Paludibaculum fermentans: one gene and its partner. The protein of the gene in region 2 interacts with the protein of the main gene of each other region in a pairwise test. Links are inferred from orthologs where the notes say so. Each region holds a gene or a part of one and is shown on either strand. Other genes may lie near its edges. The genes, in order: rho and hfq.

The links.
Region 1: the proteins of hfq (region 2) and rho interact in binary tests that used the Escherichia coli proteins (3 or more experiments, as listed by UniProt). The link is inferred for Paludibaculum fermentans from one-to-one orthologs.

The regions. Positions count from the first base shown.
Region 1 is NZ_CP063849.1:4,834,506-4,840,486, reverse strand. What follows is about bases 2,055-4,885. They hold rho (transcription termination factor Rho), read left to right. Parts: upstream 2,055-2,737; coding sequence 2,738-4,033; downstream 4,034-4,885. Other genes in these bases: IRI77_RS18910 (hypothetical protein), read left to right, coding at 4,136-4,885; yihA (ribosome biogenesis GTP-binding protein YihA/YsxC), read left to right, coding at 2,055-2,450. Outside these bases: lon (endopeptidase La), read left to right, coding at 1-1,838; more of yihA, read left to right, coding at 1,878-2,054; more of IRI77_RS18910, read left to right, coding at 4,886-4,903; IRI77_RS18905 (Gfo/Idh/MocA family protein), read left to right, coding at 4,922-5,854; IRI77_RS18900 (YwaF family protein), read left to right, coding at 5,870-5,981. UniProt on the Escherichia coli protein: Facilitates transcription termination by a mechanism that involves Rho binding to the nascent RNA, activation of Rho's RNA-dependent ATPase activity, and release of the mRNA from the DNA template.
Region 2 is NZ_CP063849.1:3,675,811-3,681,741, forward strand. What follows is about bases 1,087-3,867. They hold hfq (RNA chaperone Hfq), read right to left. Parts: upstream 2,752-3,867; coding sequence 2,422-2,751; downstream 1,087-2,421. Other genes in these bases: hflX (GTPase HflX), read right to left, coding at 1,088-2,413; IRI77_RS14335 (cation diffusion facilitator family transporter), read left to right, coding at 3,056-3,867. Outside these bases: IRI77_RS14315 (sulfatase-like hydrolase/transferase), read left to right, coding at 1-162; pgsA (CDP-diacylglycerol--glycerol-3-phosphate 3-phosphatidyltransferase), read right to left, coding at 176-832; more of IRI77_RS14335, read left to right, coding at 3,868-3,952; DNA polymerase/3'-5' exonuclease PolX, read left to right, coding at 3,939-5,642; IRI77_RS14345 (NUDIX hydrolase), read left to right, coding at 5,654-5,931. UniProt on the Escherichia coli protein: RNA chaperone that binds small regulatory RNA (sRNAs) and mRNAs to facilitate mRNA translational regulation in response to envelope stress, environmental stress and changes in metabolite concentrations.

The DNA of each region.
Region 1 (5,981 bases), 1.2 Mb from region 2 along the record:
AGGGCCGTGTGAAACGCCAGATGGAAAAGGCGCAAAAAGAGTACTACCTCAACGAGAAGATCAAAGCGATCCAGAAGGAACTGGGCCGCGGCGAAAAGTCTGAGTTCGACGAGCTCCGCAAGAAGATCGAATCAGCAGGCATGACCGGCGACGCGAAGGAAAAGGCCATGGCCGAACTGCGCCGCCTGGAGCAGATGCCGCCGATGTCGGCCGAGTCTACGGTTTCCCGCAACTACCTCGACTGGATGCTGGCCGTGCCGTGGAAGAAGAAGTCGAAGGAGATCCGCGACCTGCGCTTTGCCGAGGACGTGTTGAACTCCGACCACTACGGCCTGGAGAAGATCAAGGAACGCATTCTGGAGTTCCTGGCCGTTCGCCGGCTGGTGAAGAATCCGAAGGGCTCCATCCTCTGTTTCGTCGGACCGCCCGGCGTGGGCAAGACCTCGCTCGGCATGTCCGTGGCCAAGGCGACCGGCCGCAATTTCGTGCGCCTGTCCCTGGGCGGCGTGCGGGATGAAGCCGAAGTGCGCGGCCACCGCCGCACCTACATTGGCGCCCTGCCGGGCCAGATTCTTCAGATGATGAAGAAGGCCGGGACGCGCAATCCGGTGTTCATGCTCGACGAGATCGACAAGATGTCGACCGATTTCCGCGGCGACCCATCGGCGGCGCTGCTGGAAGTGCTCGACCCCGAGCAGAACTTCATGTTCCAGGATCACTACCTGGACGTCGAATACGATTTGAGTGAAGTGTTCTTCATTGCAACGGCGAACGTGATGCACACGATCCCGCCGGCCTTGCAGGACCGCATGGAAGTCATCCGTCTCTCCGGCTATACCGAGATCGAGAAGATGGAGATCGCCCGCCGGTTCCTGGTGCCCAAGCAGATGAAGGCGACCGGCATGGAAGCCGACAACGTTGCTTTCGACGATTCGGGCCTGCTGGCGCTGGTGCAGGGTTACACGCGGGAAGCCGGTGTTCGCAATCTGGAACGCGAAATCGGGAACGTATGCCGCAAGATCGCACGTCAGATTGTTGTGGCGCAGTCGGCCGCGGAAGCGAAGGCTGAGGCGGAAGGCGGCCCGAAGGCTTCGAGCGAAGCGGTGATGGCGCCGACCAGCGTCTATCCCAAGGTCGAGGTGGATGCGGCCAAGGTGGGCGAACTGCTGGGACCGGCCCGTTACCGGGATCTGACGACGGAGAAGAAACCCGAAGTCGGGATTGCAACAGGTTTGGCTTGGACGGAAGTGGGCGGCCAGGTGCTGACGACGGAAGCAAGCATCATGGAAGGCCGGGGCCGGTTGATGATTACCGGCAAGTTGGGCGATGTGATGCAGGAGTCGGCGCAGGCCGCTATGAGTTTCGTGCGGTCGCGCGCCAGTATGCTGGGTCTGCCCAGGGACTTCTACCGTCACCTGGACATTCACATCCATGTCCCCGAGGGCGCCATCCCGAAGGATGGACCTTCCGCGGGCATTACGATCGCGACCACGGTCGCCTCCGCACTGACGAAGTTCCCGGTGCGCGGCGATGTGGCGATGACCGGAGAGATCACGCTGCGCGGGCGGGTTCTACCCATCGGCGGAGTCAAGGAGAAGCTGATGGCGGCACACCGTCACGGCATTTTCGAGGCACTGCTTCCGCGCGATAATGAAAAAGACCTTGCGGACGTTCCCGAGAACATCCGGAAAGAGATGAAGATCCACCTCGTCGAATGGATGGACGAAGTGTTGAGAATCGCTCTGGCCGGGGATCTGGACTCTCTCGCCTCACAGACGCCGGTGCATCCTCTCGAGGTTGTGCCTGAACTGCCGGCGGAAGAGAACCGGGCCCACTAGTTGATCGTCCGACAGGAAGAGAATTGAAATAAGCCGGCCGTGGTAACATCCGCGGAGTTTCTACTAAGCGCGTCGAATGCCGGGCACTTCCCCCCAGAGGGAATGCCGGAAGTGGCGTTTCTAGGGCGAAGCAACGTGGGCAAGTCCACGCTGCTGAACCGGTTGCTGGGCCAGAAACTGGCGTTTACGTCGAGTACCCCCGGCCGGACGCAGTCGGTGAATTTCTTCCGGGTGGAGGATCGAATGATCTTTGTCGATCTACCCGGGTATGGATACGCGAAAGCCCCGAAGTCTGTCTCGAGGGCCTGGCAGGAGGTAGTGGACGCTTACCTTCTGCAGCGGGAGAAATTGGCTTTGTGCTGTGTGCTGTTGGACTCACGCCGCGGCTGGATGGAAACGGATCTCCAGCTGAAGGAATGGCTGGAGTTCCATCAGCGGCCCTACGTGGTAGTGGCGACGAAGGTGGATAAGCTCAACCAGAAAGAAAAGAATGCGAGCCAGAAGGCGATCCGGGAACATTACCCTTCCGGAGAAATCATCTGGTTCTCGGGCCTTTCCGGCCAAGGAGTAAAAGAGATTTGGCAAACGATCTGGAAAAGAACGGTTCGGTAAACCCCGAGTCCGTGCCTACTGAAGCGACGCCGGAAACCAGGCCGTCCGAAGCCCCCTCCAAAGAAACCCAACCGTCCCGCAGAAGGACGGAGTCGCGCGCCAAGGGTGATAACGGAGAAGCGAAGATCAAGTCCGAGAACGGTGCAGATAAGCCCAAAGTGGAGCCGCCCGTGAAACAGGAAGAACCCAAAGCCGCCACGCCGGTCGTGGCGCCGACCGCCCCACCGGCGGCTGCCCCTCCGGCAGCTGCCACCACTCCCGCGCCGGCTGAAGGCGCGCTGCCACCCCTGACAGCGGAAGAACGCCGCCAGGGTGCGCTCAACAAGCGAGGCAATCTCGACTTGGGTGAGCTGAAGGAAATGTCCATCTCGCGGCTGAATCAGATCGCTCGCGATCTCGATATCAGCGGCGTGGCCGGCATGCGCAAGCAGGAGTTGATCTTCAAGATCCTCCAGGCGCAGGCCGAGAAGGCCGGCCTCATCTTCTCCGAAGGCGTCATCGAATGCCTGCCGGACGGCTTCGGCTTCCTGCGCGCTCCGGAATACAACTACCTGCCCGGCCCGGACGACGTCTACGTTTCGCCTTCGCAAATCCGCCGTTTCGACCTGCGCACCGGCGACACGGTGAGCGGCCAGATCCGGCCGCCGAAGGAAGGCGAACGTTATTTCGCGCTCATCAAAGTGGACGCGATCAACTTCGAACCGCCGGAGCAGTCGCGCAACAAGATCTTCTTCGACAACCTGACGCCGCTGTATCCGCAGGAGCGGATCAAGCTCGAGACCGTGAAGGACAGCTTCACCGGGCGCGTCATGGATATGCTCACGCCCATCGGCAAGGGCCAGCGCGGCCTCATCGTCGCTCCGCCGCGCACCGGCAAGACGATGCTGCTGCAGTCGATCGCGCACTCCATCACGGCCAACCATCCGGAGGTCGTCCTCATCGTCCTGCTCATCGACGAACGTCCGGAAGAAGTCACCGACATGCAGCGTTCGGTGAAGGGCGAAGTCATCAGCTCGACCTTCGACGAACCCGCCCAGCGCCACGTCCAGGTGGCGGAAATGGTCATCGAAAAGGCCAAGCGCCTGGTTGAGCACAAGCGCGATGTCGTCATCCTGCTGGACTCCATCACCCGCCTGGCGCGCGCCTACAACACGGTTGTGCCGCCCAGCGGCAAAGTGCTCTCGGGCGGTGTCGATTCCAATGCGCTGCAGCGCCCCAAGCGCTTCTTCGGCGCGGCTCGCAACATCGAAGAGGGCGGCTCGCTCACCATCATGGCGACGGCGCTCATCGATACCGGCAGCCGTATGGACGACGTGATCTTTGAAGAGTTCAAGGGCACGGGCAACATGGAAATCCACCTCGACCGCAAGCTGGTGGACAAGCGCATCTTCCCCGCCATCGACATCAACAAGAGCGGTACGCGCAAGGACGAACTGCTGATCCCGCGCGAAGAACTCAACCGCATTTGGGTGCTGCGCAAGGTGCTGGCTCCGCTGTCGCCGGTGGAGAGCATCGAGCTGCTGCTGGACAAGCTGGCCAAGACGCGCTCCAACTCGGAGTTCCTGGCTTCGATGAGCGGTTAGTCCGTTCCCTGCCGGGTCGCGAAATCAGGGCGGAGACCATGCTCCTCAAGGGAGCGGGGCCTCCGCCCTTCGTGTTTTCATTCCGGCTAAAATCGAAGACGCATGGCGCGTGTCACGCTGGTTCATTGGAATGCGGAAGAGGCGGCCCGGCGGTTGGCGCAACTGCGCGCGGCCGGCCACGCGCCCGTCCACTGGGCGCCTACCTCCGGCAACGACCTCAAGGCTCTCGACCCCACTGACCTGGTTGTCATCGATCTCACCCGAGTGCCTTCCCGCGGCCGCGATGTCGGCTCGGCCCTGCGGCGCGGCAAGGCCACCCGCCACATCCCGCTCTTGTTCCTCGACGGCGTGCAGGACAAAGTGGAGCGCGTGCGCAGCGTGCTGCCGGACGCGTCCTACGGTGACTGGGCCCACCTGCGCGCCGCGGTGAAACTGGCCTTGAAGCCCGTGCCCGCCAAGCCCGCCGTCCCGGACGCCATGGCCGGCTACTCGGGCACTCCGCTGGCCAGGAAGCTCATCATTCGTGAGAACGATGTGGTGGCCCTCATCGACGCTCCGGACGACATCGAGGAGAAGCTCGCGCCGCTGCCGGCGAATGTACGCTTCATGACACGCCTCAGCGTCCAGGCCGGTGTAATCCTGCTCTTCTGTCTCTCGCGCCACGACCTGGAATCCCAATTTCACAGTGCTGCCAATGCTCTCGTGAAGAAGGGCCGTCTCTGGCTGGCGTGGCCCAAGAAGTCATCCGGCATACAGTCCGACCTGACCGAGCCGTTCGTCCGCGAGTACGGCCTGGCACAGGGTTTTGTCGACTACAAAATCTGCGCCATCGACGCCACCTGGTCGGGACTCTGTTTTGCGCGCCGCTAGAAACGTACAATGTCCCCTATGAGGGTTTTCCTTTTTCTATTGGCCGCGACGGCATTGCCCGCGGCTGACCTGCGGCTCGGCATAGTCGGTACCGACACTTCCCACTCCGTCGCCTTCACCGCGCTCCTGAACGATCCGGCGAACAAGAATCACCTGGCCGGCGCGCGGGTCGTTGCCGCCTACAAGGGCGGCAGCCCCGACATCAAGGAAAGCTCAGGCCGGCTCGAGAAGTATGCTGAGGAGCTGAGCACGAAGTACGGCGTCGAGCTGACGCCCGATATCCCCACGCTGCTCACCAAGGTGGATGCTGTCCTGCTGGAAAGCGTCGACGGCCGCAAGCACCTGGAGCAGTTCCGCCAGATCGTCAAGGCAGGCAAGCCGGTCTTCATCGACAAGCCGCTGGCGTCCACTTTGTTCGATGCGCGCGAAATCGCCAAGTTGGCGCAGGAGAACAACGTGAAGTGGTTCTCGGCCTCCGTGCTGCGCTTCAGCGACGTGCTGCCCACCCTGAAACTGGACGGCCTGAACGGCGTCTACGCCTGGGGGCCCGGGCCTCTCGAAGAACACCACCAGTTGGGCCTCTCCTGGTATGGCGTGCATACCGTGGAGACCCTGTATACGATGCTGGGCCGGGGCTGCGAAGAGGTGACGTTCACGTCGTCGGATGACGCCGATGTGGTGACCGGCAAGTGGCGCGACGGGCGCATCGGTACAATCCGCGTGATCCGGCCCTACTCCGCCTTCGGCGTCACGGCCTTCTCCTCCAAGGCCATCAAGACCAATGAGAAGGATCTTTACACCGGCTATCAGAACCTGGTGAAGGAGATCATCCAGTTCTTCCAGACCGGCAAGTCGCCCATCGACGAGCAGGAGACCCTGGAGATGTTCGCGTTCATGGATGCCGCGCAGCGCAGCAAGGACTCGGGCGGCACTCCAACGAAGCTCCGCTAACCCAATCAATCCCATATGAGAACGGATTTCGTCCTCTTCGGGCCGGCTCATTTCGCCATCATGGCGGCCATCCCCTGCTTCGGAGCCCTGCTGGCGTGGGCCGTCCGCGGCAAGCCGGAGGCCGCCC
Region 2 (5,931 bases):
CCCGAAGGCCAGAAGCCGCTGGAGGGTGAGGACGCCGTCTTCCTATCAAACCTGGAGGTGGATCCGGGGGAAAGCCGCAACCTGCGCCGGGAGAATCCGGTGGTGGTGGACGAGCTCCAGACCGTCCTGATGCGGTGGCGGAAGGAAGTGGAGACGCAGTAAGCGTCCTGGGCGATTAGCGGCTGCGTTCGCGAGAGACCGCAGCCGCCTTCATGGCGACCTTCTGGCGGTCTTTTTCCAGCCGTAGCAGCTCCGAACGGCGGCGTTCCTTGATGCTTTCGTCAATGAGGTGCCAGAACTTGCGCGCGTAGTCGGCCGCGGAGGCGAGGGCGAAGATCATGGTGCCCCACAGGCAGAAGTTCGCCGGTCCGAGAAGCCAGCGATGATCCTCAGCGGCTAGGGTCAAGGAGATAGCTACCACCTGGGTGACCATCTTCGTCTTGCCCAGATCGCTGGCCTGGATTGTATAGCCTTCACTGGCGGCAATGCTGCGCAGCCCGGAGACGGCAAACTCACGGCCGATGATGAGCACGGCCATCCAGCCAGGTACGCGATGCACCTGGACCAACGAGATCAAGGCAGCTGAAATCAACAGCTTATCGGCGATGGGGTCGAGCAGCATGCCCACCGTGGTGATCTGGTTCCAACGGCGCGCCAGGTAGCCGTCGAGCAGGTCTGTGAACGCTGCAGCCAGAAAGATGAGCAGGGCAACGATGTCGTTGGTGAGGTTGTAGCCGAAGATCTGGTAGACGGAATCGTCCTGAACCAGCACAGCCACCAACATGGGCACGAAGAAGATCCGCAGCAGCGTGAGTGCGTTAGGGATATTCATCAGCCTTCACCCAAGATAAACCAATCCGTGGCAGACACCAACAGATTGGATGGCTTTCTCCTGGCGCGCGTTCCAGGATCACGACCGGCAGCACCGCAAGAATAAGCAAGGGAGCTTAGAGTCCACAAACGAATGAAGGAGGCGCTGCGGCCTGTGGAAATCGACGAGCTCGCAAATCGAGTGTTTACAACTACTTCACAGGAGTTCCAAGCGAAATCCACAACGTTTTCCACAGGCCTTGGAAAACGGCGAGAATCAGACGAAAGGTGCTGTGTCTCGTACAGTTTGAGCCACCTTGTATTGAGCAACGCGCCTTAGGACGGAGGCCGAAACTTCGGCTTCCACCTCACAATAGTCGGCCAGATAGCGCTCCGAGGTGACTCTGGCAAACTCGTGGAGCAGGTGAACGACGCCCAAATCCGTGACGGGGATGTGGAAGGTGGCGAACTCGATGGGGTCCTCGGGCAGCATCCGGTCGATCAGTTCGAGAAGATCGTCGACGCCGTCGCCGTTGTGGGCGGAGACTGAGACGCAGGGGGCGCCGCCGGCCTCGCCGGAGAGACGCCGCAGCAGGGTGGCCGGGCTTTCGCTGGTACCGCCCAGCAGGTCAGCCTTGTTCAGCACGAGAATCTGGGGGGTGTTCTCCGCCCCGATCTCATTCAAAACGCGGCGTACGTGAGAAGAATGCCCGGCGGCGGCAGCGGAAGACGCGTCGACGACGTGCAGCAGGATGGCTGCCTCGGTGACCTCTTCCAGCGTGGCGCGAAAAGCCTGTACAAGCGTAGTAGGAAGCTGCCGGATGAAGCCGACCGTATCGCTGAGCAGGATGCGGCGGCGGCTGGGCAACTGGACCTGCCGCACCGTGGGGTCGAGCGTGGCGAACATGCGTGCGTCGGCCAGCACCCCGGCGCCGGTCAAGCGATTGAAAAGCGTGGACTTCCCCGCGTTCGTGTAGCCCACGAGGGCGAGCGTCTGCAGCGGCACGGCCTGGCGCAGGCGGCGCTGGATGCCGCGCGAGCCGCGCACAGACTCGAGGTCGTGCTGGATCCGCTTGATGCGGTGATGGATGCGGCGGCGATCGGTCTCGAGCTTCGTTTCGCCGGGACCGCGGGTACCAATGCCGGCACCGAGCCGGGACATGGCTATGCCCTTGCCGGTGAGGCGCGGCAGCAGGTAGTTGAGCTGGGCGAGTTCCACCTGCAACTGCCCTTCCCGGGTCCGGGCACGATGAGCAAAGATGTCCAGAATCAACTGGGTACGGTCCACTACCCGGCAATCCAGAGACCGTTCCAGATTGCGCTGCTGGGTGCCGCCCAATTCGTGGTCGACGATGACCACATCGACGTCCATCGCCTTGACCACGGAGCGCAGTTCGTCGAGTTTGCCAGAGCCGATGAGGGTGGCTTGATCAAACGTGGCGCGGCTCTGCAGGATCTTTTCGATGATCTGCGCCCCGGCACTTTCGGCCAGGGTCGCGAGTTCTTGAAGAGACTCTTCCGGTTCAGGAGCGTCCGGCTCTCTTTTGCGTCCGGTTAACTCCACGGCCACCAGAATGGCCCGCTCTCGGTTTTGGTCAGGCAACGAGTGTGTCAGCCCTCCGAACCGTCATTGGCTGGGGCCGCGGGAACGCCGGGCGCACCAGTGGATTGAGACGGATGACCGGACAGGGTGTGAGCCGGCTTCGAGATCACGACGGTGGAAATGGCGTGCTTGAAGATCAGCTGTTCCTGATTGTTGGTTTCCAGGATGACCGAATACTTATCGAAGCTTTTGATACGGCCTGAGAGCTTAACACCGCTCATGAGGTAGATGGTCAGGAAGGTCTTTTCCTTCCTGGCATTGTTCAGGAATGCTTCCTGTATGTTTTGAGCCTGCTTCTCAGCGCCGGGCCGCTTGGGGCCCAATGGGGCCTTTCTCATTTCGTCCATATTGTTTTGCCCCTCCCTTCTCTGCCTGCAAATTGCGTGACCGTTCCGAGGATCTACGCTGGGCCTGGGGACTGCACCCATCAAGGCACAAATCACCCATGCCACTTGGCCCATCGCACTGGCCGGATCGAGGTTCCGCCGTTCGATTGGGCTGCCCATGAGTGTAATCCCGATTGCAAGGATCGGGCAAGTGCCTCATGCCGAAAGGGGTTTCGGCTCCGGGCCGATTGGTCATGGAACCCGTCCGGCGAAAGGGCCCACCGGAGACCGCCCGGGTTGCGGTACATTCTGGTTGGTGGCGCAAGCGGAAGATCTCGGCAAGAAGGTATCGATTCTCAGCATGGGGGTCAGCGGCGGCCTCGCCGTGGCCAAACTGCTGGCCGGCTGGCTGGGCGGCTCGAATTCCGTTCTGGCGGATGGCGTCGAGAGCGCAGGCGATGTGCTCGCTTCGGGATTCATCCTGCTGGGCCTGAGTGTCGCCGCCCGGCCGCCCGACGACAACCATCCCTATGGACATGGGCGCTTTGAGACTCTCACCGGCCTGGGTGTCGGGCTAGCGCTGGCCGCGGTGGGTGCGCTGATCACCTGGCATTCGCTGCAAAACATTGGCGCCGCGCACACTCCGCCCAAGTTCTACGCAGTCTGGCCGCTAATTGCCAGCGTGATTCTGAAGGCCACGCTTTCCACCTACAAGTTCAAAGTGGGACGCAGCATCGGCAGTTCCGCGATCGTGGCCGACGCCTGGAACGACACCGTCGACATCCTGTCCGGCACAGTGGCACTGATTGCCCTCTCCCTGACGCTATACGATCCGGTACGCTTTCTGGCGGCGGACCACTACGGCGGCGCGGCAGTGGGTTTGATCGTCATTGTACTGGGCCTGCAGGTGGTGCGGGAGACCTCGCTCACCCTGATGGACACCATGCCGGACGACGGCCGGATGAACGATATCCGCAAATCGGCGATCTCGGTGAAGGGAGCGTTGGACGTGGAGAAGTGCTACGCGCGCAAAACCGGACTGCGGTACCACGTGGACCTCCACCTGGAAGTGGATCCCGATTTGAGCGTGCGGCGCGGCCACTCGATTGCGGAGGAGGTTCGTAACAAGGTGAAGGCCGATCTGCCCTGGGTGGCGGACGTGCTCGTTCACGTGGAACCCTATGGGGAAAGGGACTGGCATGGAGAATCTTGAGATTGCACGGATGTTGGCCGAGACCGGCGACCTGATGGAGATCGGCGGGGAAGACGGGTTTCGCATTCGCAGCTACAGGAACGCGGCCAGCGTGATTGAGGGCTACCCGGAGAGAATTGCGGACATCCTGAATGATCCGGCGCGCAAGGTGACGGACATCCAGGGGATCGGCAAGGGGATCGCGGAGGCGCTGAAGGAGATCGTGACGCGCGGTTCGTTCGCGCGGCGCGACGAGATGCTGGAGAAGTATCCTCCGACGGCGCTGGAGATGCTCCGGATCCAGGGACTGGGGCCGAAGACGGTGCGCACGCTGTGGGAACACTTCCGGGTGAGTACGCTGGAAGACCTGGAGCGGCTCTGCCGCGAGCACAAACTGCAGGATCTGCCGCGCATGGGCGCGAAGCTGGAAGACAAGATCCTGAAAGGGATCAGCCAGTACCGCCAGAGCGCCGGCCGCTTCCTGTTGAACTACGCGTCGGCCGCGGCCGAGGAACTGGGTGAGTATCTGGGTGCGACGCCGGCGGGCAGTTTCCGGCGCGGCCGGGAGACCGTAGGCGACCTGGACCTGCTGGTCACCGGGGAGAATGCGGAAGCGGCGCTGGCAAAGTTCGTCCAGCATCCCAGGGTGCACGACGTGCTGGGCCAGGGTACGACGAAGGCGTCGGCGTTGTTCGGCCTGGAAGGGCTGCAGGTGGACGTGCGGGCCGTCCCGGCGGAGAGCTACGGCGCGGCGCTGCAGTATTTCACGGGCAACAAGGAACACAATGTCGCGCTGCGGCAACGGGCCCAGAAGATGGGCCTGACGCTGAACGAGTACGGGCTGTTCAAGGTGAGCGACGAGACGCGGGTGGCCGGCGCGACCGAAGAAGAGATCTACGAGGCGCTGGGATTGGCCTGGATCCCGCCCGAGATGCGGGAGAACCAGGGCGAGATCGAGGCGGCCGAAAAGCGGCAGTTGCCCGAGTTGATCGAACTGGAAGACCTGCGGGGCGACCTGCACATGCATACCCGCGAGAGTGACGGCCGGGCCACCATGGAAGAGATGGCCGAGGCAGCCAAGGCGATGGGTTATGAGTACATTGCCATCACGGACCATTCCAAGGCGCTGGCGATGGCCAACGGGTTGGACGAGGCCCGCGCGGTGCAGTTCGCGGCCCAGGTGCGCGAGTTCAATAAAGAGGATCGCGGCATCCGCATCTTCTCCGGGTTGGAGTGCGACATCCTGCGCGACGGCCGGATGGATTTGAGCGAGGACGCGCTAGCCGAGTTGGACTGGGTGGTGGCGAGCGTCCATGGCTACATGAACATCGAAACCCCAGAGATGACCGACCGGCTGCTGCGCTGCATGGAGAGCCCGTCCGTGAAGGTCCTGGGGCATCCCACGGGCCGGGTCCTGCTGCACCGCGAGGCCTACACCTACGACTTTGATCGTGTGGCGGGCGAGGCGGCGAAGCGGGGCGTGTGGATGGAGGTCAACGCGAGTCCGGAGCGGCTGGACCTGTCGGCCAACCTGCTGCGGCGCGCCAAGGCATTGGGCGTGAAGTTCACCATCTCGACGGACGCCCACCACCCGAAGCATCTGGCGAATATGAAGTACGGCGTGAAGATGGCGCGGCGCGGCTGGCTGACGAAGGACGACGTCATGAACACCCGCGGCGTTGCGAAGTTCGCCGCCGCAGTGCGGAAATAGAACGTATGCCCATGAAACTGATTTCATCTGAGAAGCTGCTGGACACTCCGATTTTCCGCGTCACGATGGACCACGCCCTGGATCCGGATGGATTCGAGATCAAGCGGGCCATTGTGCAGCATGACGGCTCGGCCGTGATCATGCCGGTGGACGAGAAGGGGCGGGTGCTGCTGGTGCGGCAATACCGGCTGCCGGCCCGGAAGTATTTGTGGGAGCTCTCGGCCGGCCGGCTGGATCCGGGTGAGACGCCGCTGCAGGCCGCCAAGAGGGAACTGATTGAAGAGACCGG